Regions from separate parts of the Phenylobacterium sp. T106 genome, predicted to be linked through region 1. Evidence: predicted binding sites of a transcription regulator. Region 1 holds the regulator's gene; the other holds the start of a gene.
The links. The regulator HrcA, encoded in region 1, represses chaperone genes, less so after heat shock. The targets are predictions, from matches to a motif close to GTTAGCANTCNNNNNNNNNGANTGCTAAC.
Positions count from the first base shown of each region.

Region 2: a site for HrcA is predicted at 2,157-2,185, ahead of groES (co-chaperone GroES). Genes of this name have one in related genera too.

Region 1 is NZ_JBXVWA010000004.1:221,014-228,881, forward strand. It holds gene rdgB (RdgB/HAM1 family non-canonical purine NTP pyrophosphatase) at 1-595, opposite strand, end outside; gene AC2D8W_RS11375 (DUF2975 domain-containing protein) at 1,016-1,552, shown strand; gene AC2D8W_RS11380 (helix-turn-helix domain-containing protein) at 1,565-1,804, shown strand; gene rph (ribonuclease PH) at 2,164-2,877, opposite strand; gene hrcA (heat-inducible transcriptional repressor HrcA) at 3,039-4,064, shown strand; gene grpE (nucleotide exchange factor GrpE) at 4,107-4,733, shown strand; gene AC2D8W_RS11400 (PEPxxWA-CTERM sorting domain-containing protein) at 5,027-5,692, shown strand; gene dnaN (DNA polymerase III subunit beta) at 5,864-6,982, shown strand; gene AC2D8W_RS11410 (hypothetical protein) at 7,513-7,868, opposite strand, start outside.
Region 2 is NZ_JBXVWA010000010.1:630-8,290, reverse strand. It holds gene groL (chaperonin GroEL) at 89-1,735, opposite strand; gene groES (co-chaperone GroES) at 1,778-2,089, opposite strand; gene AC2D8W_RS18980 (SAM-dependent methyltransferase) at 2,307-3,521, shown strand; gene AC2D8W_RS18975 (hypothetical protein) at 3,626-4,051, shown strand; gene AC2D8W_RS18970 (acyl-CoA dehydrogenase family protein) at 4,571-5,917, shown strand; gene AC2D8W_RS18965 (tannase/feruloyl esterase family alpha/beta hydrolase) at 6,380-7,661, shown strand, end outside.

The DNA of each region.
Region 1 (7,868 bases):
ACAGCGCCGCCTTGAGCTTGGCGAACGCGCGCGCGCGGTGGCTCATGCCGTCCTTGTGCTCGGGCTCGAGCTCGCCGAACGTCCGGTCCATGCCCTGCGGCACGAAGATCGGGTCGTAGCCGAAGCCCTTGTCGCCGCGCGGCGGGAAGCTGAGGGTCCCGTCGATCCGGCCCTCGACCACCACCGCCGGGCCGCCCGGCCAGGCCACCGCCAGCGCGGAGGTGAACCAGGCGGCGAAGTCCTCGGCGCCCGCCTCCTCCAGGCGCTCTTCGACCTTGCGCATGGCCATGGCGAAGTCCTTCGCGGGTCCGGCCCAGCGCGCGGAATAGATCCCCGGCGCGCCTTCCAGGGCCCGCACCGACAGGCCCGAATCGTCGGCCAGCGCCACCAGCCCCGAGGCCTCGGCCGCCGCGCGCGCCTTCAGCAGCGCGTTGCCCGTGAAGGTGGACTCCGTCTCGTCGGGTTCCGGCAGGCCCAGCTCGCCGGCGGCCACCAGCTCGAAACGGCCCTCCAGAATCTCGGCCAGCTCGCGCGCCTTGCCGGGATTGTGGGTCGCGACCACCAGGCGGGTCCCGGGTTCGAGCTTCAGGGCCATGACGTCACTCCTCGGCGCGCCGCGACCCTAGCCTCCCGGCGGACCCGCTGCATTGCAAAAGTTTAATATCGTTACTCGATATTCACGTGATCGGAAAACGATATGGCCGTATCGATAATCACATCGAAGCACAGGGCTTCGACCCACCACCCGCTGCACCGCAGCACACAGACGGAGACCACAAATGTTCGCCAAGACCATGAACATCCTCGACCGCACCGCGATGAGCTTCATCGTCGTCCTGGCCGCCGCGCCGATCCTCAGCATCGCCGCCCGCGCCGCCTTCCTCTAAGACTCGGCGCAACGAGTCATGAGGATCGTCCGATCCGCCCCGGCCTGGGCTGGAGAGCGCCCTTCGAAGGGCGAGCCCCGGCCGCGGCGGATCCAGACGAACCCTTCAATCGTGGGGCATTGACGGGCATGCGCGCCTTGGGTCCGGGCTCGGTTTCGAGCTTCCTGAAGATCATCCTCGACGTCGTCTTCGCCGCGCTGTGGATCGGCGTCGGCGTCCTGTCCCTGATCGCGCTCGCGGCGCTGCTGCTGAGCTTCAACCCCGACGTCCTGCCGCGGATCGCCGAAGGCGACGCCAAGGCGCTCCCGGACCTCATCCGCAACAACGGCCCCTCGATGGCGGCCGGCGTGTTCGGCGCCGCGCTCTACCTCGTGGGCGTCCTGGTCATCGTGGCGGCGCTGCGCCGCATCTTCTCGACGCTGACCGTCGGCGACCCCTTCCACCCCGACAACGTGGCGCGCCTGCGCCTGATCGGCCTGATGCTCGCCGGCCTCGAGGTCGGCCGCTACGCCTTCTGGATCGTGTCCGCCTGGCTGCCGGGCGTCGACCGGGAGGAGCCCACCCTCAGCCTCACCGCCTGGTTCTCGGTGCTCGTGGTCTTCGTGCTGGCGGAGGTGTTCCGCGAAGGCGCGCGGCTGCGGCGCGAAGCCGAACTGACCATCTGAGGCCGCACGACCATGCCCATCCGCGTGAGCCTCGACCGCGTGCTGCTCGAACGCCGCATGTCGCTGACCGAGCTGGCCGACCGCGTCGGCGTCACCATCGCCAACCTCTCGATCCTGAAGACCGGGAAGGCCCGCGCCGTGCGCTTCTCGACCCTGTCGGCCCTCTGCCGCGAACTCGACTGCCAGCCCGGCGACCTCCTGGTCTACGAGCCCGGCCCCGACGACGCGCTCGCCGACGACATGGAGGAGTAGGGGCCGCCCGGACCCGGGGCGCCGGCATTGCTGCATCGCACCCGATCCCTGCGGCATTGCAGCGCAATTTATTCACCCGGGGAGGAAATCCTTGATTTCCGCGAGGGGCGACCTATCTGACGCTCACGTTGCACTGCAACATGGAGCACGAAAATGGCTGCCTGGATCGAAAAGTTCCTGGACGCGCTGTTCGCCCCGCTCGCCCGCGAGCTCGAGCGCCTGCCTCCGCAGGCCATGCGTTTCGGCGTGTTCTTCTGATATCGCGCACCGTCCGGCTTCGGCCGGATCTGCGAGCGCCGGCGGCGCCGACCCGGGAGGGCGGCGCCGTTTGCGTATCCGGCGTCAGCCGCCGCGGGGTCTCAGGCCGTCGCGTCGCGCTGCCGGGCGCACAGCTCGCCGATGCCCTTGCGGGCCAGGGAGAACAGGGCGTCGAACTCGGCCTGGCTGAAGCCGCGCTTCTCGCCCGTCGCCTGCACCTCGACGATGTCGCCCGATCCCGTCAGCACGAAGTTGGCGTCGGCCTCGGCGTTGGAGTCCTCCTCGTAATCGAGGTCGAGCACCGGCGTGCCGGCGAAGATGCCGCAGCTCACCGCGGCCACCTGGTCCAGGATCGGATCGGTGGCGATCACCCCCTCGTCCAGCAGGTAGCGCGTGGCCAGCCGCAGGGCGACCCAGGCGCCCGTGATCGAGGCCGTGCGGGTGCCGCCGTCCGCCTGCAGCACGTCGCAGTCCACCGTGATCTGCCGCTCGCCCAGGGCCTTCAGGTCGGTGACGGCGCGCAGGCTGCGGCCGATCAGCCGCTGGATCTCTTGCGTGCGGCCGCTCTGCTTGCCGGCCGCGGCCTCGCGGCGGCCGCGGGTGTGGGTGGCGCGGGGCAGCATGCCGTACTCGGCCGTGACCCAGCCCTGGCCCTTGCCCCGCAGGAAGCCGGGCACGCCCTCCTCGAGGCTCGCGGTCACCAGCACCCGGGTGTGGCCGGCGCTGATGAGGCACGAGCCCTCGGCATAGCGGGTGACGCCGGTCTCGAGCGTCAGCGGGCGGAGGAGGTCGGGGGCGCGTTCGGACGGTCGCATGGTCTTGGGGGGATCTCGGTCTCGGAGGACTTGGGGCAGGCGCGAGCTTGCGCCGGCGGGACCCGCGCTTATCCTACTATACGGACACGCACCATGGCCCACAGCAGACACCGCTCGCCGTGACCCCCCCGTTCCTGAACCGCGGCCCCTCGCTCGCCGACATGGACGCACGCGCCCGCGACATCTTCCGCCGGATCGTCGAGAGCTACCTGGAGACGGGGGAGCCGGTGGGCTCGCGCACGCTCTCCAAGGGCGGGGTCTCGCTCTCGCCCGCGTCGATCCGCAACACCATGCAGGACCTGACGCAGCTCGGCCTCCTGGGCGCCTCCCACGTCAGCGCGGGACGCCAGCCGACCCACGCGGGGCTGCGGCTCTTCGTGGACGGCCTGCTGGAGGTGGGCGACATCGCCGAGGAGGACCGGCGTTCCATCGAGGCCCGGCTGGGCGCGCACGGACGGAACTACGAGGAGGCCCTGAACGAGGCCTCGGCCATCCTCTCGGGCCTCGCCGGCGGCGCCGGGATCGTGGTCACGCCGATGCGGGACGCGGGCGTGACCCATGTGGAGTTCGTGCGGCTCTCCGGCGACCGCACGCTGGCGATCATGGTCTTCGACGACGGCGTCGTGGAGAACCGCATCATGCGGCTCCCGGCCGGCGTCACCCCGTCGGCCCTGCAGGAGGCGTCCAACTTCCTGAACGCCCGGCTCCGGGGCCGGACGCTGGTGGAGGCGCGCACCGACCTGCGCGCCGAACTGGACCGGGCGCGGCGCGAGCTCGACCAGACGGCCGCGCGGCTGGTCGAGGACGGCCTGGCCGCCTGGAGCGGAGGCGAGGCCGAGGACCGCGCCCTCATCGTGCGCGGCCGAGCCAACCTGCTCGAGGACCGCGAGGCCCTGGAGGACCTCGAGCGCGTCCGTTCGCTCTTCGAGGACCTGGAACAGAAGGAGCAGCTCATCCAGCTCCTCGACGGCGTCCGCGACGGCGAGGGCGTGCGCATCTTCATCGGCGCCGAGACGCGCCTGTTCTCCCTTTCGGGTTCCGCTGTGATCGCGGCGCCCTATATGACGGGCGCGCAGAGGGTCGTCGGCGCCATCGGCGTCATCGGCCCTGCCCGGCTGAACTATGCCCGGATCATTCCGTTGGTGGACTACACCGCCCGCGTGCTTGGCCAGGTGATGAAGGCATAGGCGCCGTGCGCCACGAGTGAACCAAGGGTCCGAAGAGAAGAGATGTCCGAAGACAACACCCCCGTGGACGGTGCGCCCGAGGAGGCCGGCGACGCCGACGTCCCGGCGCTGCTCGCCGAGGTCCAGGCCCTGAAGGAACAGGTCCTGCGCTACGCCGCCGAGGCCGAGAACACCCGGCGCCGCGCCGAGCGGGAGATGAACGACGCGCGGGCCTACGCCATCACCAAGTTCGCCCGCGACCTGCTGGACGTGGCCGACAACCTCTCGCTGGCCATCGCCTCCAACCCGCCGGATTCCGGCGATTCCAAGCTGAAGAGCTTCATCGAGGGCGTCGAGCTCACCGAGAAGAAGCTCCTGTCGGCCTTCGAGAAGAACGGCCTGGCCAAGGTCAGCCCCGGCAAGGGCGAGAAGTTCGACCCGCACAAGCACCAGGCCATGATGGAGCAGGTCGACGCCGACGTCGCCGCCGGCTCGGTCATCCAGACCCTGCAGGCCGGCTACGAGCTGCTCGGCCGCCTGGTCCGGCCCGCTATGGTGGTGGTCGCGGCCAAGGGCTCGGGCGCCAACGCCCCGAAGGCCGAGGCGGCCGCGGCGCCCGCCGCCAACCCCTACGACGGCGGCGCGGGCAGCGACGGCGATCAGGGCGGCAGCCTCGACACGCGGGCCTGACTGCGTCGGGAAGCCGACACATCTGATTGAATTGCTTGATTTTATCCGGCTACCGCTGTCTGGTGCGGGCGAGCCTCCGCGCCCCTGGCGCCGGCTTGAGTAACGCGTACGGAACGCCCTCCGGCCACCCGGGGGGCGTTCTTCGTTTCGGCGCGCTCCCGCATTTCCGGCTGCGCGGCGACCGCGAGCGTGTTTTCCCCCGAGAGGCGACATCCGTTGACGGTCTGCGTCCGAAGGCGTGAGGGTTCGTCTTCGGCTGGCAGGACACACCGGCCTATTCAGGGAGGTGTTCAATGAAGCGTCTTATCGGCGGGATCGCCGCCATAGCTCTCAGCGCAGCCGCAGGCTCGGCTGGCGCGGCCACGTTCTCCTACAGCACGGATTTCGGCGCCGGCGTCGGTTCCGAGTGGGCCATCTCGGCTGACTCCAATTCCGGCGCCGCGGGCATTCTCGGCGAGCTGTCCAGCAACGGCGCTGCGTCGGCCACGCTCACCCAGAACTCCGTCGGCGCCTCGACGTCGGCCAACAACGGGACCCTGACGTTCGACCTGCTCGGGTTCCGCACCCTCGACGGGTTCAACTGCTGCACCGACACCCTGAACCTCGTCATCAACGGCGCGACGGTGTTCACCGGGACCTTCAATTTGGGCGGCAGCGGCGGCGAGGGCTTCTCCGGCCCTGCCGGGACGACGGTGACCGGCTCGGGGCAGACCCGCACCATCACCGTGCCGTTCACCGCGGTGCTGGGCGCCAACACGTTCCAGTTCCTCTATCCCAACCTTCAGGGCTTCGGCGACGAGGCGTTCGGCCTGGACAACGTCTCCTTCTCCGCGCAGGTGAACGAGCCTGTGGTCGGTCCCGGTATCCCGGAGCCCGGAACCTGGGCGCTGATGATCCTTGGCTTTGGTGGGGTCGGGACCATGATCCGCGGCCGTCGCCACGCCCTCCGCCTGGCCTGAGTCTTCCAGATATCCACAACCTCGACGCCCCGTCCCCGCGGCGGGGCGTCCTGCTGTCTGGCCGGGCCTTTCGCAAGGCGACGAAATCGCTAATGTCGCTAGTCCCTCGAACCGGGGGCGCGCGCAGACGCGGGTGATTCGTACGCGCGCGTAAGGCGAGCCGGGACCGATATGAAGCTGACGATCGAACGCGCCGCGCTGCTTCGCGCGCTGGGCCACGTGCAGAGCGCCGTGGAGCGCCGCAACACCATTCCGATCCTGTCCAACGTGCTGCTGGCGGCCGACCGCGACCGGCTGACCTTCTCGGCGACGGACCTGGACCTCGAGATCATCGACGAGGCGCTGGCCCAGGTGGACCAGCCCGGCCAGATCACCGCCCCCGCCCACACCCTCTACGAGATCGTCCGCAAGCTGCCCGAGGGCGCCGACGTCTCGCTGTCGTTCACGGGCGAGGATCCGCGGCTCACCGTGGCCGCCGGCCGCAGCCGCTTCAACCTGCCGGTCCTGCCCGCGGGCGACTTCCCGGTGATGAGCGCCGAGGGCTTCTCGGGGTCCATGACCATCGACGTCGGCGACCTCATCCGGCTGATCGACAAGACCCGCTTCGCCATCTCCGCCGAGGAGACGCGCTACTACCTGAACGGCCTCTACGTGCACGCGGTGAACGTCGACGGCGCGCCGCGCCTGCGCGCCGTGGCCACCGACGGCTCGCGTCTCGCCCTGGCCGACATGCCCGCGCCCGAGGGCGCCGCGGGCGCGCCGGGCGTCATCGTGCCCCGCAAGACCATCGGCGAACTCCGCCGCCTGATCGACGACGCCGGCGAGACGGTGACCCTGCAGATCAGCCCGCAGAAGGTGCGCCTGGAGATGAACGGCGCCGCGCTGACCTCCAAAGTCATCGACGGCAACTTCCCCGACTACGCCCGCGTGATCCCCAAGGACAACAACCGCACCGTCCTCGTGGACGCCAAGCTGTTCGCCCAGGCGGTCGACCGCGTCGCCACCATCTCGGCCGAGAAGAGCCGCTCGGTGCGCATGGCCATCGACGCCGGCCGCGTCGTCCTCACCGTCCGCAACATGGAGGCCGGCCAGGCCGTCGAGGAGCTCGAAGTCGACTACGACGGCGAGCCCTTCGAACTGTCGTTCAACGCCCGCTACCTGCTGGACATCACCGACCAGATCTCGGGCGAGACCGCCGAATTCCGCTTCGGCGGCCCGAACGACCCGGCCCTGGTCCTCGACCCCGCCGACGCCGACGTCCAGTACATCCTGATGCCGCTGCGGGTGTAACCTTCGTTTCCCGAAGCCCCCGTCTCCGCGCTCAAGACGCGCGCCCCTGCCGGCCGCCTGCCCTTCCCACCACCCGCTCTTCGGCGGGCGGTCCCCCCTTCCCGCTCGCGGGAAGGGAAGGTGAAACCCGCGCCCCCTTCCTTTCCCGCTTGCGGGAAAGGGGGACCGCTCGCCGAGCCCGCAGGGCGTAGAGCGAGGGGTGGAAAGGGTAAGCCCCAGTCCCCGCGTTCGAGACGTCCCCTGTCCGCCCCCTGCCCTTCCCACCACTCGCTCTTCGCTCCGCTCGGCGGGCGGTCCCCCCTTCCCGCGTGAGGGAAGGGAAGGTGAAACCCGCGCCCCCCTTCCTTTCCCGCCTGCGGGAAAGGGGGACCGCTCGCCGAGCCCGAAGGGCGTAGAGCGAGGGGTGGAAAGGGTAAGCCCCAGTCCCCGCGTTCGAGACATCCCCTGCCCGCCGTCTGCCCTTCCCACCACCCGCTCTTCGCTCCGCTCGGCGGGCGGTCCCCCCTTCCCGCGAGCGGGAAGGGAAGGGTTCAGCGGGCGCGGCGGTAGGTGAAGTCGAAGCTGGGCGTCCAGGTGCGGCCGTCGTCAACCGACTGCTCGCCCGCCTGCCGCACCGTGCCGTCCGCGTTCGGCGTGTAGGTCATCCGCACCAGCGGGCCGCCCCAGCGGCCGGTCAGCACCATCTGCCGCCCGGTCCAGCCGCCCGTGAAGTCGGCCCGCGTCCCGGCCGAGTCGATCCAGGTCTGCCTCCAGGCCTTCTCGCCGGGCACCCAGATGTTGAGGCTGCCGCCGGTCTGGCCCGACCTGGGCATCCAGTTCTCGCGGACGCCGCAGCCATTGTAGAGGCTCTCGATCAGGCTGCGGGCCACGACCTGGTCCTGGCCGG
Region 2 (7,661 bases), on a different contig from region 1:
CCGAACGAAAAAGGGCGGGACCCTGCGGTCCCGCCCTCTCCGACGCGTTCAGCTGAGCGCAGTCCCCGGGTCAAGCCCGGGGCAGGACTTAGAAGTCCATGTCGCCCATGCCGCCCATGCCCCCGCCCGGCATGCCGCCGGCCGGGGCCGACTTCTTGGGCGCTTCGACGATGGCGGCTTCCGTGGTGATCAGCAGGCCGGCCACCGAGGCGGCGTCCTGCAGGGCGGTGCGCACGACCTTCGCGGGGTCGATGACGCCGGCCTGCACCAGGTCCTGGTACTCTTCGGTCTGGGCGTTGAAGCCGAAGGTGGGCGAGGGGTTCTCGAGCACCTTGCCGACCACGATCGAGCCTTCCACGCCGGCGTTCTCGGCGATCTGGCGGATCGGAGCCTGCAGCGCGCGGCGCACGATGGCCACGCCGGCTTCCTGGTCGTCGTTGTCGCCCTTGAAGCCGTCGAGGACCTTCGAGGCCTTCAGCAGCGCGACGCCGCCGCCGGGGACGATGCCTTCTTCCACGGCCGCGCGGGTCGCGTTCAGGGCGTCGTCGACGCGGTCCTTCTTCTCCTTCACCTCGACTTCGGTCGAGCCGCCGACGCGGACCACCGCGACGCCGCCCGCGAGCTTGGCGAGGCGCTCCTGCAGCTTCTCCTTGTCGTAGTCCGACGTGGTGTCCTCGATCTGCTTCTTGATCTGGGCCACGCGGCCTTCGATGTCGGCCTTGTCGCCCGAGCCGTCGACGATCGTGGTGTCGTCCTTGGTGATGGTGACCTTCTTGGCCTTGCCCAGCATGTCGAGGGTGACCGACTCGAGCTTGATGCCCAGGTCTTCGCTGATCAGCGTGCCGCCGGTCAGGGTCGCGATGTCCTCGAGCATGGCCTTGCGGCGGTCGCCGAAGCCCGGAGCCTTCACCGCCGCGACGCGCAGGCCGCCGCGCAGCTTGTTGACCACCAGGGTCGCCAGCGCTTCGCCTTCCACGTCTTCCGCGATGATCAGCAGCGGACGGCCCGACTGCACCACGGCCTCGAGGACCGGCAGCAGGGGCTGCAGCGAGGAGAGCTTCTTTTCGAAGAGCAGGATCAGCGGCTCTTCGAGGTCGGCCTCCATCTTCTCGGCGTTGGTGATGAAGTACGGCGACAGGTAGCCGCGGTCGAACTGCATGCCCTCGACGACGTCGAGCTCGGTCTCGGCCGTCTTGGCCTCCTCGACCGTGATCACGCCCTCGTTGCCGACCTTCTCCATCGCGCGGGCGATCATCTCGCCCACTTCGACGTCGCCGTTGGCCGAGATGGTGCCCACCTGGGCGATCTCGCTGTTCGCCGACACCTTGCGGGCGCTGGACTTGATCTCCTCGATGACCTTGGCGACCGCCTTGTCGACGCCGCGCTTCAGGTCCATCGGGTTCATGCCGGCGGCCACCGACTTCAGGCCCTCGGTGACGATCGCCTGGGCGAGCACCGTGGCGGTGGTGGTGCCGTCGCCGGCCTTGTCGTTGGTCTTCGAGGCGACTTCACGGATCAGCTGGGCGCCCAGGTTCTCGAACTTGTCGGAAAGTTCGATCTCCTTGGCGACCGACACGCCGTCCTTGGTCGAGCGCGGAGCGCCGAAGGACTTCTCGATGACGACGTTGCGGCCCTTGGGGCCCAGGGTCACCTTCACCGCGTTGGCGAGGGTGTTGACGCCGCGCAGCATGCGGTCGCGCGCGTCGGAGGCGAAATAGACGTCTTTGGCAGCCATGATGCTGTCTCTCTTCCTTGAATGCTTGTGACGGTGCGGCGCTTAGGCGGCCTTCGCGACCTTGTCGGACTCGAGCACGCCCAGGATGTCGCTTTCCTTCATGATCAGCAGGTCCTGGCCGTCGAGCTTGACCTCGGTGCCGGACCACTTGCCGAACAGGATGCGGTCGCCAACCTTCACGTCCAGCGCGATGTAGTCGCCGTCCTCATCGCGGTTGCCGGGGCCGACGGCGATCACTTCGCCTTCCTGCGGCTTTTCCTTCGCGGTGTCGGGAATGATGATCCCGCCCTTGGTCTTCTCTTCTTCCTCGACGCGCTTGACGAGGACGCGATCTCCCAGGGGACGAAACGCCATGTCTGTTCTCTCTCTTCCGTACGGAACGGGTTCAAATCTGCGACGTCGGACCGGGCAGGACGTGGCTGTTAGCAGTCCCAGCCCCTGAGTGCCAACGTCGGGGGGCAGTTAGGAACCTCGCCGCCGCGAGTCAAGACGGGGCCCCGGATTCGCATGCGGTCTTGGCTTTCGCGGAGGCCGACCTACTCTCGCCGCAAAGTGACGCGGGGAGGCGTAGATGGGACTGCAGGCCATGCTCGAGAAGGTCGTCCGCACCGGCGACCTGACCCTCAAGCTGCCCGGCGGGCGCACGCTGAAGCTGGGCGACGGCTCCGGGCCGCCCCTGACGGCGCGGATCACCACCGCGGCGTGGGCCGCCCGCATCGCCGCCAAGCCGGGCCTCGGCGTGGGCGAGGCCTACATGGACGGCGGCCTGGTGCTCGAGCAGGGGTCCATCGACGACTTCATCGACCTCATCGGGGCCAACGCCGAGAACCGCAAGAAGAAGGGCCGCAACCCCTTCCGCCGCTGGCTGAAGCGCACGCTGCGCGAGGCCAACGACCGCGTCGCGGCGCGCCGGAACGTCGCCCACCACTACGACCTCTCCTACGACCTCTACCGGCGCTTCCTCGACGAGGACATGCAGTACAGCTGCGCCTACTTCGAGCGGCCCGACATGACGCTGGAGGAGGCCCAGCTCGCCAAGAAGCGGCACATCGCCGCCAAGCTGCAGGCCCAGCCGGGCATGAGCGTCGTCGAGATCGGCTGCGGCTGGGGCGGCCTCGCCCTGCAGCTCGTCGAGGACTGCGACGTCGAGGTGGACGCGATCACGCTCTCGGTCGAGCAGCTCAAGGTCGCCAAGGAACGCGCCGAGGCGCTCGGCCTGGCGCACAAGGCCCGCTTCTCGCTCACCGACTACCGCGACCTGAAGGGGACCTACGACCGGGTGCTGTCGGTCGCCATGTTCGAGGCCGTCGGCCGGCCGAACTATCAGGAGTACTTCGACGGCGTGGCGCGGCTGATGAAGGACGACGGCGTCGGCCTGGTGCACGCCATCGGCCGGCCCGAGCCCGGCACCACCAACGCCTGGATCGACAAGTACATCTTCCCCGGCGGCTATTCCCCGGCCCTGTCCGAGGTGCTGCCGGCCATCGAGCGGGCGGGCCTGATCGTGACCGACGTCGAGATCCTGCGGCTGCACTACGCCGAGACGATCCGCCACTGGCGCGAGCGCTTCGCGGCGGCGCGCGCCGACATCGCCCAGCTCTACGACGAGCGCTTCTGCCGGATGTTCGAGTTCTACCTCGGGATCGCCGAGCAGAGCTTCCGGGCGCGGCGCCAGTTCATCTGGCAGATCCAGCTGGCCAAGCGGGTCGACGTGCTGCCCATCACCCGCGACTACATCGGCGAGACCGAGAAGGCCTACGCCGTGGCCAAGCGGAAGGCGGCCTGAACGCCTGCGGCAGACCGCGCCGCCCGCGTGAAATGTGTGGAGGCGCCCAAAATCCGCCGCTAGGGTCGGGCTGAACCGCTCGAACGACCGTTTGGAGAGACAGAATGCGCCGCGCCCTTGCGCTCGCCACCGCCCTGGGCCTCGTCGCCCCCCTGGCCATCGCCGGCGCCGCTTCGGCCGAGAAGTGGACCAAGTACGTGGACGCCGCGAACGGCATCCAGTGGTCCTATGACGGCGACTACTCGTACAAGGACCGCGAGACCGGCCGCATCGTCGTGATGCAGGCGATCTCCAAGCCCGACGCCAAGATCGGCCCCTCCGGCCCCGGCAAGCCCGACGGCGTCGGCAGCGTGGTCGCCATCGACTGCGCGAAGAAGAACATGATCACCCTGGGCGCGTACAAGCCGAACCAGCCGCTCGACATCAAGTCGACCTGGCGCAAGGACACGCCGAAGAAGGCCGAAGGCGCCGACAACGCCGCCCTCCTCGCCGCCGTCTGCCCCCACGTCGACCACGTCCCGGTGAAATAGCGGCTGTCATCCCGGTTTCGCCGCAGGCGAAGACCGGGACCCATAGACTCCGCATTTCAGAACCACCCGAACACCACCGCCGCGCTACGACGCCGGCCATCGGGCGCGTATGGGTCCCGGCTCTCCCCCCGGCTTAGGCCGGGGTCCGGCCGGGATGACAGGTCTCTTTTCCAGTTCCCACGGCTGTCATCCCGGTTTCGCCGCAGGCGAAGACCGGGATCCATAGACTCCGCGTTTCAGAACCACCCGAACACCACCGCCGCGCCACGACGCCGGCCATCGGGCGCGTATGGGTCCCGGTGTTCCGCCGACGCGGAAACCGGGATGACAGCCGAAAGGTGAGCGCTCCCCTATCCCAATGTCATCCCGGTTTCGCCGCAGGCGAAGACCGGGACCCATGGACTCCGCCTTGCCGGATCAGGCGCCGCGCGCCGCCGCGCCTATCCCTAAAACAGTTGTTTGAATTCTCCCGAAAGTGCGCGACAAAGGACGCCAGAGAAAAACTGTTGGGAGCGACCCATGACCATGACCGCCGACCGGCCCGCCGGCGCCGCCGCCCAGGCCCAGTCCAGCTTCGGCCTCTCGCCGCAGGACGAGCTCAACGACCTGCGGATGTCCGACAAGGCGCTCCCGCTCTACAACAAGGTGAAGGAGTTCATCCGCGAGGTGGCCGAGCCGGCCTCCGAGGAGTGGCACCGCCTGGGCGAGGGCCGTCCCGACATCTGGCAGTACGCGCCGGGCCAGCTCGAAGTGCTGGAAGCCGCCAAGGAGAAGGCCAAGGCCGCGGGCCTGTGGAACTTCTTCCTGCCCAACGCCGAGACGGGTGAAGGCCTCTCCAACCTCGACTACGCCTACATCGCCGTCGAGCTGGGCAAGGTGCGCCTCGCCTCAGAGATCATGAACTGCGCCGCCCCCGACACCGGCAACATGGAGGTGCTGGAGCGCGTCGGCACGCCCGAGCAGAAGAAGCAGTGGCTGGAGCCCCTCCTCGAAGGGAAGATCCGGTCGGCCTACTGCATGACCGAGCTCAACACCGCCAGCTCGGACGCCAAGAACATCGACACCCGCGCCGTCCGCGTGGGCGACGAGTACATCATCAACGGCGAGAAGCACTACATCTCGGGCGCCGGCAGCCCGCGCTGCAAGGTCATGATCTGCATGGTCCGGACCGGCGGCGACCACGATCCGCCGCACCTCCAGCAGTCGCAGATCCTGGTGCCGCTGCCCTGCCCGGGCGTCGAGATCGTCCAGGGCCAGCAGGTGTTCGGCGACCCCGACGCGCCGCACGGCCACATGCACATCCGGTTCAACAACGCCCGCGTCCCGGCCTCGAACATGCTGCTCGGCGAAGGCCGCGGCTTCGAGATCAGCCAGCTGCGCCTGGGCCCCGGCCGGATCCACCACTGCATGCGCGCCATCGGCTCGGCCGAGAAGGCGCTGGACCTGATGGTGACCCGCGGCATGAGCCGGGTGGCGTTCGGCAAGCCGATCATCCAGCTCGGCGGCAACATCGAGCGCGTCAGCCGCGCCCGCATCGAGATCGAGGCCATGCGCCTGATGGTGCTCAAGGCTGCCAAGGCGATGGACGTCCTGGGCAACCGCGAGGCCCGCGTCTGGATCCACATGGTCAAGGCGATGGTGCCCGAGAAGGTGTGCCAGATCATCGACCAGGCCATCCAGATGCACGGCGCCCTGGGCGTGTCGCAGCACACGCCGCTCGCCCGGATGTACGCCAACACCCGCACCCTGCGGATCGCCGACGGCCCGGACGAGGTGCACCACATGGTGGTGGGCCGCAACGAGCTGCAGCAGTACCGCGAGATGCCCGACGACCGCGGCGCCTCCGCGGCCGTGTTCCGCAACTAGCGCCGCCGCCCCGGCGACGCCTCGAGGGAGCCCCCGCGCCAACGGGGGCTCCTTTTCATTAGGGGCGTCGCGATGCTCACCCAGCAGTCCTCCCCCACAGGGGGAGGGGGACCGCCGAAGGCGGTGGAGGGGGGCTAGGCTCGGCGCTCAAGACCCCTCCACCATGCTGGCGCATGGGGACCAACACCGCGCCCCCCTTCCTCTCCCGCTCGCGGGAGAGGGGGACCGCCCGCCGAAGAGCGGGTGGTGGAGAGGGCAAGCGGCGGCCCCGGCGCGGGGGACGACCTTCAAGACGCTGCCCCAGAGGCGGCAGCGCATTTCACCGCCGGCTGACGCGCTGAGATACGGGTCAGGGCTTCGGACCCCCACGTCTGGTCGAAACGCCCGCCCCTCGCCAAACTTCCCACCTCCCGCCCCGCCCCCAACCATGCTGAAATCCCGCAAAACACGAGGAGGGCTGGGATGAAGACGGTTCCGATGGCGGCGGCCGCGGGCGTGGCGTTGATGGCGGCGCCGGGGCTGGCGAGCGCCGAGACGGCCTGCGCGGACCTCAAGGACGTGAAGCTGGCGCACGCCGAGGTGACGGCGGCGAGCGTGGAGACGGCGGGCGGGGCCGAGCTGTGCAAGGTCTCGGTGGTCAGCCGCCCGACCCGCGACTCCGAGATCGGCATCGAGGTCTGGATCCCGGCGGGCGCGTCGTGGAACGGCAAGTTCGTCCAGCTGGGCAACGGCGGCTTCGCGGGCTCGATCAACTCGGGCTACCTGCGCCGCGTGGCGCAGTCGGGCTATGCGGTCGCGGGCACCGACAACGGCCACCGCGCCATCGGCACCTCGGCGTCCTGGGCGCTGGGCCATCCCGAGAAGCTGGTGGACTACGGCTGGCGCTCGCTGAAGGAGACCACCGACGCCGCCAAGGCGCTGATCAAGGCGCAGAAGGCGGGCGGGCCCAGGCTCTCGTACTTCATGGGCTGTTCCGACGGCGGCCGCGAGGCGCTGATGGAGGCCCAGCGGTTCCCCGCCGACTTCGACGGCATCGTGGCGGGCGCGCCGGCCAACTACATGAGCCTCCTGTTCGGCAACGGCGCGGCCCAGCAGCAGGCGCTGGCCCGGCCCGGGGCCTACCTGGACAAGCCGGCCCTGGAGCTGCTGCAGGCGCGCGCGCTGAAGGACTGCGGGGGCGAGGCCTTCGTCCGCGATCCCGCCGCGTGCCGGTTCGATCCCGGGGTGCTCCAGTGCAAGGCCGGTCAGGCGGGAGGCTGCCTCACCGCGCCGCAGGTGCGCGCGGCCCGCGAGATCTACGCCGGCCGGAAGGACCCGCGCACGGGGCGGATCGCGCTGCCCGGGATCTCGCCGGGGGCCGAGGCGCTGACCGGCGGCTGGCAGGCCTGGATCACCGGGCCCAGCCAGGACCGGAACTGGCAGGCGGCCGGCTACCAGTTCGCTTCCAACGCCTTCAAGTACTTCGCCTTCGGGGACCCCGCGTTCGACTTCCTGACGCTGGACCTGGGGGCGCAGTTCGACCGGGCGAAGGCCAAGATGAGCCCGATCATCGACTCCGACGATCCGAACCTGGCGGCGTTCAAGCGGCGCGGCGGCAAGCTGATCCAGTACCATGGCTGGAACGACCCCGCGATCCCGGCCGCCTCGTCGATCGTCTACTACGAGGACGTCCGTCGCACGATGGGCGACGTAGGCGAGTTCTACCGGATGTACCTGGTCCCCGGGATGCTCCACTGCGGCGGCG